Regions from separate parts of the Clostridium sp. 001 genome, predicted to be linked through region 1. Evidence: riboswitches for the same ligand, from Rfam matches in the RefSeq annotation. Region 1 holds a riboswitch; the other holds the start of a gene.
What was found. A riboswitch is a leader RNA that binds a small molecule or an ion and turns the genes downstream of it on or off. The one in region 1 is predicted to bind cobalamin.
Positions count from the first base shown of each region.

Region 1 (7,672 bases):
CTGAAAGGGGATTCATACTTTCAAGGCTGTCCCATACAAATGCCTTCAATTTATATATTCCCTCTTCTGGAAGCTTCATAATACCCGTCAAAATAGATGAATCTCCATTTTTTATTGTCTGCTTTCCGCATACATAATTGATGAATTTACCGCCCTCATCATATAGTGCTACTATAAGCGATTCATCCTGATCTTTACCGGAATTATTTTCTGCCTTTACAGATACCTTTGCATCATCACCTAATTTAAATGAACTATCCTTTGTAAGGTTAGTTATCTGTATTGGCTTGGGTGTGTTATTTCCCGTAACAGTAACTGTACACTGTGCCTTTGCATCTTTATTATCTTCAGATACTGCTGTTATTGTGGCTGTTCCTGCTTTTACTGCTGTTACCTTTCCGTTTTCATCTACTGATGCTACTGTCTTGTCACTGCTTGACCAATCTACCTTTGTATTTGTTGCATTATCTGGTGCTACAGCTGCTGTAAGCTGCAGTGAATCTCCTTCTGTCAGGCTTGCACTTGTCTTGTCAAGGCTCACCCCTGTTACATTTACCGTTTGTGATGGTGATACCTTTTTCTCTGCGGCAGTTAACTTGTCCACTGTTTCCTGTTTCATGGATAATTTTTGTGCATCACTTAAGGCATCATACAATTTCTCTACTGCATCAACCTTGTCTTTATCAGCTGAAATAAGCTTGTCTACATCCAGTGCTGCTATTTCGTTATTTACCGGCACTGTAGAATTCTTTACATCTGTACAGTCAAATATTGAGTTTCTACCTTCATAATCCCTTACAAGTGAATCTATACCCCTGCATATCTGCACTGGATCATAAGTTAAATTGTCATATTGGGTAGTTTTATTTTTGGCATCAAACCCTTCAAGTATAGCACTAAATATGGTATTGCCGTCTTTTACAAATTTCTTGTCAAAAACATTAGCATGTGCCATTCCAAGTGTCATATACACCTGTGCATTGGTCCACGGGTTATTTAAATCAAAATCGCCATCACTTGTATGACCACCCCAGAAAGAACCAGTATAAGTCTGAGAATTTGAAAATTGATCAAGTGCATAATCCATGGCCTGTTTTACATCGTAATACTTGTCTCCTTCTTTTGCATTTGCATTATAATACGCTGCAATTGGTTGTAACGCCATAGTCCACATATCAGCTGAAGAATTTGCTGATATGTGAGACCCATCAGCACCTTTTCCGTTGTAAACATTCTTAGCACCATCATGTGTACTTTCTTCCATATAATTTCTGTCAATATGGTTTCCATCATTTAGCACATGATCAATATAATTATAAGAAGTTAATGCATAATCTGCATATGCTTCTGAAAACATCAGGCCTGCTGAATGTAAATAATTTTTATTTGAAATTATATCTATTAAATCATAAGCTTTTATATCCCTGGGGTCATATCCTATAGATGTAATTGCCAGAACTAATTTTTCCCATTCTGTCATCTTTACATCTTGATCTCCAATTTTTGCATCTTTCATCCTCTGAAGTTCACCCTGTATGCCCTTAAACCAATCGTCATAGTAACCACTTCTTATACCTGTGTATCCAGATCGGGCTGATGAAAATACATTCCAATCATCATCATTTAGTACAATAGTACCTGCCTTTCCCGGAGCATCAGCTTTATCTCCCTCCCACTGAAATACGGGCACAGTTTTTTCCTGTCCAACACCTACTTTGCTGTAAATTATATTTTCTACTTCTTTTGCATCTTCAATCTGCTGCTTTTCTTCATCCTGTGTAGGTGCTACCGCACCATTGTCAAGGAGTTTAGCAGTTGAGGGAAGTACTTTACCAAGTACAAACTGGTAATCTTCATTTTGATCATAGTTTATTTTTAGTTTGCTAGAATCAATTGTTAGTGGTACATTTCCTATAGTTGGTGCATTAAAAAATACATCTCCACTGTAGGCTGCAGTAACATTATACTTGCTTATTAAATCGGCATCTTTATCAGATTCTGGAACCACCTTAAAAGTCGCTGTCGTTTTAAGGCAGTCATCTGTAGTTTTAAAAGGTTCAGTTCCAGGTACAAATATTCTGTTTGGGGCTGTTGTCTGCACATCTACTACTACCTTTGTTGCTATCTTAGTTGAACTATCAGAATTTAGGTAAGGGTAGCCATCATTTACATAAGGATCTATCTTCCAGGTCTTGTTAAACTCAAATCCAAGCTTAGTATAGCTGTCTTTATCTTTCATCTGTGCTGTAGTATATCCTACAGGATTTCCCATAAAAGAAGTACTTGAAAATCCCAGTACATCACTGTCATATGCACATGTCGCTGTTTTAATTTTGCCACTTGCATAAATTGGTTCACGAGATACTTTTTTTTCATTTTCTAAAAATTTACCATAAAAATAACAATTTTTGATTTCTGAGCCAGGCTCAACACAAATTCCTGCAATATTTCGTGAAAATAAAGACTTAGTATCAAAAGTAACATTACTACAGCAGTTATCTGTATATCCATTTATTAGATTCCAGTTATCATCAAAACATCCACTATTACCAACTATCCCTGCTAAAGTTGAAAATCTACCAGCATCAACTTCAATAGTTCCTGTGCTGCAGCAGTGGGTAATTGTTCCACAACATTCATTTGCAATTACTCCATAAAATACATCATCGTTATCATCTAAAATTATTTTACTTGTATCTTTTATGTCTACATTAGCATCAACCTTAACATTCTCCACAATTCCATCTTTCCATACAATTCCAAACAACCCTGAAGCTGCATCTGTATAACCACTTATAGTATGAAACTTTCCATCAAAAGTACCATCAAAATTTTTATTGTGAGAGGTAAGCGATTTTAAAGGAACATTTGATTTACTTATATCAATATCCTGTGTCAAAACAACTTTTTTACCTGAATAGTCTATGCCATTATCGATATCTCCCCTGAGTTTGTTCAAGTCATCTACTGAACTTACAGTGTAATTTCCATCTTCATCCTGAGTTAAAGACGGCGTTGATGCCAATGGTGAAGCATCTGCCGCAACCGTATATGGTGCAAATGTCATCAACGTAAATATAAGCATCAAAGCAAGACTAATCTTTTTCCATACCTTTTTCATTTTGTCTCCTTTCTAATTTTTCTAAAACTATGTAATAAATACCGGGTTAAAAATACATCTTAACCCGGTATCAATCTAAAACATTTGCTTAATCAATTAGGGAAAATCTGCTTTTATTATAAAGCACTAGCTGCAGCATTAACAGCGTCTTGTGTAGCTTGTAATGTCTCCAATTGAGTTAATGCATTGGTATAAGCTGTGTCTGTTTTATTTACATGATTTGCCATTTTTGCTATAAGATTTGTTTTATCTGCTCTTCCACTAAAGAATGCAGGAGTTGCAGTTGTATTCCAATTGTAAGTTCCATATTGTTGGTTAAGTGTTCCATCTGGTAAATATCCTGCTAATCCTAAATCGCATCCTGCTGCTGCTGAAAATTCCCAGCGTATTGCAGCACCATCCGGTACATTAGCTAATGTTGTACTTCCATCATAATAAGTTGAGTTAGCATGATCTACATTATTAACTGTAAACATCCAGCCTGAAATTCCATCACATTCTTTTTCACTTAAATAATTTGCATCGGTAACAATAGGCTGATTTGGTATATTTGTCCTGAAGACAATACCTTTAGTTACAGTTTTAAGTTCTGTCTTAAAATCAGTCAGATAATTATTAGTAAATGCCGATTGATTATCTGTAGTATCCTTAAAACCTGTTACATAGCTACCATATTTGCTTGAAACTATATTTACATTTCCATCACCTACAGCCTGCTTTGTAGCATCAGCAATGGTATTCGTATCACTGAGTGTAACTTTTACTGGCTGTAAAATAGGTGCTTCTCCTAAAACATTTTTCTCAACATCCACATAGACAGTCTTTGTTGGAGCAGCATCAGCTTTTACACTATTAAAAGCTGACGGTGCAGCTACAACTCCCAAAGTTAATGTTGTTATACATAGTGTCGCAAATAATTTGTTTTTTAATCTTCTAATCATTTTATACACTCCTCCAAATTTTTAAATTTTTAATTGTTGCTTGTCCAAATTTAAAAGACAATGATAAAATTTTTACACTTTTATATCGATCACCTCCTAGAAAGTTAAATATAATAGCAATCATATTTTTAACCTTTGTGAAAAATAAACCAGGTGGTAATTCAGGTGAGATTAGATTAACGTAAATAAATATATATTTGTGTAAATAAAAGATAAAAAGAGACCCTCTTTCTTTCGAAGGTCTCCAGTATACGACATGAATTTATAAATATTTAATGTAAACAGATGTTACTGGCATTGAATACTTACCTTTCCCACCGAAAGAACCATATATGTTTGTAACAGGCAGGTCTACTGGCTTGGTATCATCTTACTTTTCACACCTTCCCAAAGATTATATCTTCAGTGGCATTCTGTGAATTTCATCTTCCTTACAGCAGCGGGGGCTGCAGTGGTTTTTCACCACTTTCCCTATTAATTCCTAAAAAAGAAACCTATTCAAAATTATCATTTATTTTACAATTGTCATTACCTTTACAGTACACCAACTCCACTTATTTGTCAATAATTTATAAAAACTTTATTAAATTAGTGTAAATTTCAATAATACAACACAATTTTCTATAAACAGAGTTCTTGACATCAGATAAATTTTAATGCTAAAGTTTATCCTAAATACTGTTAAAATGTCTATTGCTTATTTAACTCAGCGTTAGTTTTAGGATTTATATTAATTTCTCCAAAAGTATCCTCATACTTTTCTACTGATTTCGTAAGCATCATACAAACACTTTTTGCCTGCTGCGGACTCATAAATATCTTCACACTATCTTTTACATCTTTTTTATACACCTTCATAAAATCTAACTGAAAATCATATACACTTCCAGAAAGCTCTAATCTATTTGAATATAGTTCCTTTTCCTCTTCCAATTTTACATTTTCATCCATAGGATTCACCCTTACCTTTCATATTTTTTATTCAACTTATTTTTACAATTCACTCTATCTAATCACCTTCCTTTTTGTACTCGCCTGTCTAATCTACTGCATTTAGTTCTTTCATTGATGACGGAGGGGTTATTCTAAAGTAAGAACAAATCTGATGACTTACTTGATTGTCCATAAACAGCGTTCTTGTCATCAGATAAATTCCTGTAAAATAAAAAGAGACCCTCTCCCTTCGAAGGTCTCTATATAACATAATTTCCCATAATGGTTAATAACTAAAAAACATCTCTGTTCTTTCATGTTAATATAACCGTTTACTTTTTCAATAAACATAGCATTGTCTTCCCCTCCGAAAGCATCACCGACATATCAGGCAGGTTTCCTGGCTCAGATTCATCTTACTTCCCTGTCTTCCCAGATATAAAAATCCAGTGACATAACTAGGGTTTCATCCTCCATACAGTAACGGTGGGCTGCAGTGTTTTTTACACTTTCCCTTTTAACTATCAATTTGACAGCACCTAATAGTAAAAATATTAAATTTTATTACCTTTATATTAAGTTTAGGGCAAAAATTTTGAAAAGTCAACATTATTTTCTCAATAAATCCATTATTAAACATTTTAATCTTCTTGAATTTCAAGTACTCCCATAGGACAAGCTTTAACACAAATACCACATGCCATACACTTACTTGGATTAGGCTTGTCTTCTACTTTTACAATAATACCTTTTGGACAGGCTTCTACACATGTACCACAGCCAGTACAAGCTTTTTTATCTATCATATATATTCCCTTAGCATTTTGTTTAATTGCCTCTTCAGGACATTTTTTAGCACACACTCCACATTGATTGCATACTTTTAAATCTACAGATCCATCTTTTCCTTCATCAATCTTAATACAAGAATTGCCGTAGGTTTTGTAAAATGCCTCGGAACAAGCCATTTCACAACTTAAACAAGACATACATAAAGACTTATCTTTAACAACTAATTTTTTCATAATACATTCCCCTTTAAACATTATTTATATATACTTTGTACATATATCTTAATTATACAAATATATAAGGTATATATCAATACCGCAAATTTTATGCCTATTATTTTGGTTTATATCAACGAATCTTACTTAGTGGGAAAAGCAGATATCCCAAATCTTTGATTTGGTGATAGTCGCTTTCGCTGTGTGCGTGGGAGTGTTACAGTAGGTAGCCATCAGATAAAATAAATGTACAATAAGATTGTCAAAATAAAGTAAAAAGTACTTAAGTGCAGGAGGGACTGCTGTTAAATACTTTTTATTTTAGAGTTTAGGGTTTAAATAATTAAATTTATTTCAAAACTATATTAATTTAAGAAGCAATTTATATGCCAATTCTTCATCTTGCAATATTCCTACTTAAAATTATAAATTTTATCCGATGCCTACAACCGTAGTACCCCCATCTTCTTATAAAGTGGGGGATATTAGAACTCTTGAGCTTCAGCGATTTAGAGTTCTTATGCTGTGCATAACGGCTGCTACACCCCTAGATAACTATTTCCCCTAAAGGATAACGCCTTCTAAGTGCTAAAGCACTAAGAATCCTGTTAATAAGTTTCAGTAGGAGAAAAAAACTCCACCTGAAACCAAGAACTCTGTTTATCATTTTGAATATTTTTCTCGTACCATATTGATAAATTACTTTAATTTAGTTTTATTTTGATACTGATAGATTCATCTATTTAAATATTTTTATCCGATCGTTACCATTGCTAACACCCCCATCTTCTACTAAAGTGGGGGAAGTGCCTAACTTCTTCGCCCAATTACCTTTTAGATAATAGAAAGCCATACAAAGTGCTGTTGTAGCCCAGGTTATGGGATATGTAATTGCTACTCCCCGAACATCATGATAGAAATGCATTATAGTAAAGAGCAATACAATTCTAAGTACGCATATATTAGATAATATAATTGCCATTGGTGGAGTCGCTTTTCCTGCGCCTCTTATAGTATCGCCCAATACTTCCAAAATAACATAAATCCAATAAAATGGAAATGACGTACTTATTATTCGAATTCCATAATCAATTACCATACTATCATGATTAAATATTCCAAAAGCTTGGCGTCCAAATATCAACAAAAGCGTACTTGATACTATGGTTACCCCTATTCCCATTAGTATACATACCTTGGCTCCCTTTTTTACCCTTTCAATATTTCCTGCACCCACATTCTGCCCGGAAAACGTTGTAATTGCTTGTCCAAAAGCTACAATTGGAAGATAAACAGGTAATTCCACTTTAAAATATGCAGTAAATGCAACAATTGCATTTACACCAAGGCTATTAATATGATATTGTGCCAAAACATTGGACAATGTTATTACAATACTTTGAAACCCTGACGGTATTCCAATTTTAAGAATAGGTAACAGTATTTCTTTATGTATTCGTATTTTTCTAAATTGTAATCTATATTCGCCCTCTAAATGTGTCAAATAATATAATATCAATACAGCAGTTACAGTCTGCGATAAAAGCGTTGCCCATGCAACCCCATTAACACCATTTTGAAAAATAGCTATAAACAATGCATCCATTAATACATGAACAATCCCACCAAAAAGTTGTATATACATTGGTGTTTTGGAATTACCCATGGCT
Region 1 covers NZ_CP020473.1:264,870-272,541, forward strand. Annotated here, with positions in the region: gene B5S50_RS01210 (Ig-like domain-containing protein) at 1-3,121, opposite strand, end outside; gene B5S50_RS01215 (hypothetical protein) at 3,238-4,062, opposite strand; cobalamin riboswitch at 4,389-4,575, opposite strand; gene B5S50_RS01220 (DUF3467 domain-containing protein) at 4,753-5,013, opposite strand; cobalamin riboswitch at 5,368-5,553, opposite strand; gene B5S50_RS01225 (4Fe-4S binding protein) at 5,637-6,020, opposite strand; gene B5S50_RS01230 (MATE family efflux transporter) at 6,742-7,672, opposite strand, start outside.

Region 2 (7,672 bases), 940 kb from region 1:
TATTTCATCTTGATTTTTATAATGGCAACCTGGTTCCTTACCACAGTAATATATTTCACAGTCCTCATTTACATATTTTAAAATTCCAGGGCCTGCCAATCTGTCATACATAACTGCAGTACATTCACTTAGTTTTCTCACTGCCTTTAAAGTTATAAGTTCTTCATCTCCAGGTCCTGCACCAATAAGATAAACTTTACCCATAGTATCCTCCTTAAGCTTTCAATATCATTTTTGCAAGTTTTTCACCTAAAACCATATAATCTTCCTTGTTCCCTGTTACATCTTTTTTTATAAGTTTATTTCCTACCATGAACATTCCCATGATATTTATAGTATCTTTATCTATTTTTGCATAAGCACCTATGGTGGAATGACAATCTCCATTTAATGTCCTCATAAAGCTTCTTTCAGCTTCTACACAAATTCTTGTATTTTCATCGTCTAATTTACTGAAAAAGCTCTTATTTTTACTATCTTTTTTTGTTTCTATGCCGAGAGCTCCTTGTCCAATTGCAGGTACCATATCTTCCACTTTAAAATACTCAGTAACTAGTTCATCTAAGTGAGATCTTTTAATTCCTGCAGCTGCCAAAACTATACCGTCTAAATTTTGGCTTTCTATTTTACTTATTCTAGTCTGTATATTTCCCCTTATAGGAGCTATCTCTATATCCGGCCTTAATATCTTTAACTGTTCTGCTCTTCTATTGCTACTTGTCCCTATTTTAGCTCCTCTAGGAAGTTCATTAAAAGGTACTTTATCTTTAGATACAAAGGCATCTCTTACATCTTCTCTCTGCATAATAGCAGCTATTTCAAAATCTTCCGGCACATCAAAAGGTACATCTTTCATACTGTGAACTGCCGCATCTGCTTCATCTTTGAGAAGTGCCAGTTCAATTTCCTTTAAGAAAAGACCTTTTCCACCTATTTTGTTTAAAGCTATGTCAAGTCTCTTATCTCCCATTGTTTCTATAAGCACTTTTTCACATTTTGCATTATAATCTTTTTCCAGTATATCCATTACTATTTCAGTTTGAGTCTGGGCTAATTTGCTCTTTCGAGTTGCAATTTTAAAATTCAAATGTTATCACCATCCTGTGTTATCCTTAAATTTGCTGTTGTAAAAAACATATTTATTACATCTAGGGCCTTTCCCTTTTTATAAAAAAAGTAAAAATCCTCTGTGCATATAAACTTCATAATTTTTTTCTTATCATCTATACTACAAATGCTGTTTCTTATATGAGAAGTAAATTCTACAAATTCATCATAGCCTTTTATATAATTTACCAGCTTGTTTGCAATAAATACAGAAGTTACAGGTGATACTCCTTTTGTATTTATCCCAATTGAAATATTTTTAGTATTTCTCTGGCAGGGTGTAATGCAATTTCCATTTTCAGGCTTAGTTGCATCTATATATATTTTACATAACTTTCTACAATCCTCTGCTATGCTGTTGTTTACTTTCACATCATCTGTAGCTATTACCACAAGGTGCTTGTCTTCTATATACTTCTTTTCATACTCTGCATTAATTATATTTACATTAGAGAGACCAGATATATTTTCAAAATCATCCATAAACTTTTTAGACAATATATAAACCTGGCATCCTTTTTTTGAAAAGGTTTTTGATTTAATGTAAGCTGCATGTCCTCCACCTAATATAATTACTTTTATTTTAGGAGATAGCAGTGACACAAGCATATTATTATTTTCTAAATTGTTTACCTTCATCTCTCCTTCTCCCCTTAAAACTTAAGTAGTTACATCTTTACTTATTTTTTTTAACACCTGTAGTATTCTTTCATTTCTCCGCCTATCTTTTACTGCTAATCTTATAAATTTACTATCAAGTTCCTTAAAATTACTGCATCTTCTTATGAGAATATCTTCCTTTAAACATCTATCATATAGCTTCTCACAATCTTCATATTTCATTTTGCATAATACAAAATTGCTGTAGCTATCATACACTTTTTCAAACAAAGGGATTTCTTTTAACTCATCTATCATAAATTTTCTTTCTTTTTCTATCCAGCAAATGGAGTCTTCTATGTATTTCTTATCTTTAAAAACATTCTCAGCTGCTATTTCCGCAAAAGAGTTTATGTTCCATGGATTTTGTTTGGATTTTATACTTTTTATTAAATTTTTATTTTTACAAAGACCATATCCCATTCTTATTCCCGGAAGTGCAAAAAATTTAGTAAGAGCTCTGATTAAAAATACACATTTATATTTCTGAACTTCCCTTAAAAAAGAACATCCTCTTTTTCCTGTAAACTCCACAAAAGCTTCATCTATAATTATTGTTTTATGATTTTCCTCACAGTAATCAAGTATTTCTTTAAACTTCTCTTTATCTATTACGCCGCCATTTGGGTTATTGGGATTACCTATAATTAATGCTTCTGACTTTGTGATTTTTTGTCTGATATCTTTATAATCATACTCCATATTCTCTTTTAAATGTGAATGTATTATTTGGCAGTTCCATTTTGCTGCATTTTTTTCATATTCTATAAAAGAAGGTACTACAATGCAGATGCTTTTAAAAGAACTTATTACAAGATCTATTATTTCTGCAGCTCCATTGCCTAATACAATGTTTGTATCTTCCATGCTGCTTGATATTTTTTCTTCTTCAATATAAAAATAACTTAACGAGAAATTTATGTACTCTTTTATTGAATTTTTAAGTTGTCTATACTCCACATCAGGATATTTTTCTACATCTTTTAATGCTTTCTCTATATTTTCTTTGAAACTTAAAGGTACTCCTAGTGGATTTATATTTGAACTGAAATCCAAAAGCTTTCTTCCCTTTAAAAGTCCCTCTGTATATATATCTCCACCATGTTCCATAATAACACATCCCTATATCATTAATTTTCTAAATTACGCTCTGGGTAATCCAATTATAACTATTCCACATAAAATCATAAAAAGTATTTCAGTAAAATACATAATTATTATGCACTGTCCTATATGTTTAAAACTTAGTTCCATAAGTTTATCCCCTATAGTAGGTTTATATACTACTTGGCCAAAATAAACATTTGTGCCACCAAGCTGTATTCTCATAGCCCCAGCTGCTGCTGCCTCAGGATAGGCACAGTTAGGACTCTTGTGATTTTTCCTGTCCCTTATCATTATTTTAAAAGACTTAAAAGGATTTCCTTTTACTACAAAAGCTGATATACACATAAGTACCCCTGTAATTCTAGAAGGTATAAAGTTAAATACGTCATCTACCTTTGCAGGGAAAAATCCTATGTACCTATACTTTTCATTCATATATCCAAGCATGGAATCCATGGTATTTATCCCCTTATAAAGCATAGCAAGTGGTGCTCCAAAAATAGCTGCATATATAAGTGGTGCTATTACTCCATCGGAAGTATTTTCCGCCACAGTTTCCACATCTGCCCTTATTATTTCCTGACTGCTTAAAGAGGATGTATCTCTTCCAACTATATAAGAAAGCTTGGTCCTTGCATCTTCAATATCTTCTTTTTTAAGGGCATAGGATACTTTTTTCGCCTCTACAGCAAGGCATTTAGCAGAAATAGTTGTCCAAATAATAAATGTATTTAATATGTTATATAAAATAACATTTTTTCTTAAAAGCATCAGCACTGCAAAAGGCACAATAAAACTAACCATTGCTACTAGAAATACTATCAAACCACCAAAGGCCTTTAAGCTCTCATTTTTTTTACAAAGCTTTCTTCCCTTTTTATCTAAATAAGATATAAGTTTTCCTATATATATAACGGGATGGGGAAACCAATAGGGATCTCCAATTATCCAATCAATTACAACTGCTATCACAATATCTATTAAATTCATAAATACAAAAGAACTGGACAAATTTAACCCCTCTTTTCTAATATTAATTATTATCTTTTAATGCCCATAATACTATATATCTTATCTATATCTAAATTCTTTCGCACTATGCTTGCTAACTTATCCAATTCTCCTTCTCTGAGATTTTCATATGCTTTTGATTTTTTATACCCTAATCCTTTATTTTCCCTTATTTTATTCACAATGAATTCTCTAAAGTCAATTCCATCAAAAACTCCATGTATATAAGATCCAATTACATTTCCTGACATATTTATGGCACCATCTTCTGTGTCAACCTTTTTACCATTTTTATCAGTTATATTAAATAATGGTCTTGCATCTTTTCCATATTTGCATATTCCCATATGTATTTCATATCCGTATACATCCAATTTTCTATTAGTTAAGGATTCGCCGTCCTTTTTCATTGGGAAGTCAATTTCGCTTTTTGCATTTACTCTAGTTGTAACTTTTTCTTTTTCAAATATAGTTTCTATGTCCAAAAGTCCTATACCTTCTACTTTTCCTACATCTGTCTCCACTCCATAAGGATCTTCTATGACTTTACCAAGCATTTGATATCCACCGCACAGTCCTATGACAAGTCCAGTTTTACTATATTCTTTTATACGGTCTTCAAGGCCGCACTGCCTAATTTTAAGTAAATCTTCTATAGTATTTTTACTTCCTGGAATAATGACTAAATCCGGATTCCCAAACTCTTCTACAGATGTTATAAATCTTACGGAAACGTCTTCTTCACTTTTAAGTGCATCTAAATCTGTAAAATTAGATATATGAGGCAGCTTTATTACAGCTATGTCAATAGGTGCTGTAACCTTTTTATTGAATTCTACAGCTCCATCTTCATCCTCAAGGGCCAATCTAAAATGAGGTATGACGCCAAGGCAAGGTACCTTTACTATATCCTCAAGCATCTTAAGGCCAGGCTCCAGTATATCTTTGTCTCCTCTAAATTTATTTATTATAGTACCCTTTACTCTTTTTTTCTCATCCTCTGTAAAAAGCAACATTGTTCCTGCAATGGATGCAAATACTCCTCCTTTGTCTATGTCTCCTGCTAAAAGTACTGGTGCATCTACTGATTCTGCCATACCCATATTCACAATGTCTCTATCTCTTAAATTTATTTCTGCAGGACTTCCTGCCCCTTCCATTACTATTATGTCAAATTTCTTCTCCATCTTTTCAAAGTGTTCTTTAAGCATATCCCTAAATTCCAGCTTCATATTATGATATTGCATAGCAGTGCTGTTGCCATACACTTTTCCGTTAACTATGATTTGGCATTTCTTATCTGAAGTTGGTTTTAACAATATAGGGTTCATATATGCTTCCGGCTGCAATCCAGCTGCATAAGCCTGAAGTACCTGAGCCCGTCCCATTTCTTTGCCATCTAATGTTATATAGGAATTCAATGACATATTTTGAGATTTAAAAGGACACACTGAATAACCATCTTGTTTAAATATTCTACAAAGGGCTGAAACAATTATACTTTTTCCTACAGAAGAACCAGTTCCCTGAATCATAATTTTTGCCATAACAATTACTCCTCCCAAAACTTCCTAAATATAATAAAAAGTTTACTTTTAATTAATACACACATATCTATATTAAAACCAAAAGGCAGTAAGCTTTAGAAAGCTAACTGCCTTTAACATAAAAACCTCAACTTAAGCTGAGGTTAAACACACTAAAAGTTTCTCTCCCTCCGAAAGCATATAATAACAATCAGGCAGGTCTCCTGGCTTATGATTCATATTTACTTTAACCTTCCTCTTTTAAGAGTGGTAACTAAAGTTCATCATCAAATACAGTAGCGGGGGCTGCTGCGGAGTTTAACCGCATTCCCTTTTCACCTATAAAGGCACCTGAGTCTTCTATTTAATTTATACTCTAAGTTTATTATAATTAGAGTTTTATGTCAACTTGAAATGTCCAATATATTACATAAAACAAATAAAAATTTCATGTAATTCTAAAGTATTACAGTTAATAGCATTATTTGATATTATATTTTACTAAAAATTCAGTATCTTCCATTACTTTGTTGTAAGAGTCATCCCTTATTATATGATGATCTTCAGAAAATACAAGAACTCGTTTAAAAAGTCCATTAACATATTCAAAATCATGTGTTGAACATATTATAGTTTTCCCTGCTTTATTTAATTTGATAAAAAGATCATTTAAGAATTTCTTTCCCTTAGGGTCTATTCCACTCATAGGTTCATCTAAAACCAGAACTTCAGGATTGAGAGCAAGTACAGCAGCTATAGCCACTCTCTTTTTTTCTCCCCCACTTATGTTATAGGGCTCCCTGTTTTCTAAATCTTTCACATTTAAAAGTTCTAGACAGTCATTTACCCTTTTATTTACTTCATCTTCATCCATTCCCATTTGCCTTGGTCCAAAAGCAACTTCCTCGTATACACTAGAGCAAAAAAGTTGTGCGTCGGAGTTTTGGAATACAAATCCTACTTTTTTATGGAACTTCTTTGAGAAATTACCTCTTTCCAATTCATTTTTGCATATTTTCACATCACCAAAATAGTAATTTCCTTTTGTGGGAAATACCACTCCATTTAATAATTTTAAGAAGGTAGATTTACCGCTTCCATTTGCACCTATAAGTGCTATGGATTCTCCTTGTTCTATAGTTACATTTATATCTTTTAATACTTCATTATTTTTATATTTAAAAAAAGCGTCCTCAATTTTTATCATCTTAATCCCACCCTAGATATGTAAAAATACATAGTTATGATAAATACATTAACTATTAAATATATTAGATCAAAAAACTTAAATTTAAATTTTTTGTGAGACACATACTCTCCTGTAAATCCCCTGCATTCCATAGCGCAATACATTTCATCTCCCATTTCTTTTGATTTTAAAAATAAACTGCCAATTATCTTTGAAATAGAAGAATATTTTTTACTATTTCTTCCTATAGATCTAAGCTTTAGTGCATAAAACATGTCCAAAGAAAATTCACCTAATATATAAATATATTTTAAAGTTATGTCAAATACCAAAATAAATATGTCTGGTATAAAAAACATTTTTAGTGCCTTAGTTATATCATGCCATTTAGTTGTGTAAGATAAAACATTTATTGAAATTATAGTACCAGCTACTTTTAGTAAAAGCATTTCACTATTTCTAATATTCCCCATAAGTATGGAAGGTATGAGCATTATAAATGTAAAAAATGGAATAGAAATACTTAAAAGCAGTATTCTTTTTATATCTTGAACATCTAAAAAACTTAGAATTAGTAGAAAATAAACATCTACAAGCATTATATAGGTAAAATTTTTAGACAATGATAAAAATAATATATTTAGGATAGTAAAGGAAAGTTTTAACATAGGATTTAAATTGTACATAAAGCTATTATTTACTTTATTGTTCCTTTTAATAAGAGATAATAGATGTAATATAGAAAATATACTTTTATCTATAAATTTGTCTTTATCTTCTTTGGGAACGTATTCATCTTTTTTAAAAAGCCAATCCTCCATAAATACACCTTCAATTCTAATTTTTTAATTTTCCTACTTCCTTGTTAAAAATATATCATACTAACAATTATTATTCAACTAAATACAAAAACATTCTTGTTAGTTTAATCCATAAAAAACATACCATACACCCATTCCTATAGCAGTTCCACTTGCCTGTTCTTTAATTAGAAAATCTTTAAGTTCTTCTCTGTGAAGTGCAATTACCTGTATATCTTCCTCTGGCTCCAATTTCTGTATAGGAATTTGAT
Region 2 covers NZ_CP020473.1:1,205,247-1,212,918, forward strand. Annotated here, with positions in the region: gene cobA (uroporphyrinogen-III C-methyltransferase) at 1-204, opposite strand, end outside; gene hemC (hydroxymethylbilane synthase) at 215-1,087, opposite strand; gene B5S50_RS05435 (NAD(P)-dependent oxidoreductase) at 1,084-1,746, opposite strand; gene B5S50_RS05440 (histidinol-phosphate transaminase) at 1,768-2,877, opposite strand; gene cbiB (adenosylcobinamide-phosphate synthase CbiB) at 2,911-3,864, opposite strand; gene B5S50_RS05450 (cobyric acid synthase) at 3,915-5,432, opposite strand; cobalamin riboswitch at 5,608-5,781, opposite strand; gene B5S50_RS05455 (energy-coupling factor ABC transporter ATP-binding protein) at 5,893-6,618, opposite strand; gene B5S50_RS05460 (energy-coupling factor transporter transmembrane protein EcfT) at 6,615-7,421, opposite strand; gene B5S50_RS05465 (NUDIX hydrolase) at 7,521-7,672, opposite strand, start outside.
Region 2: it holds a riboswitch for cobalamin, as region 1 does, so the genes downstream of both, B5S50_RS05450 (cobyric acid synthase) here and B5S50_RS01220 (DUF3467 domain-containing protein) in region 1, are expected to answer to the same signal.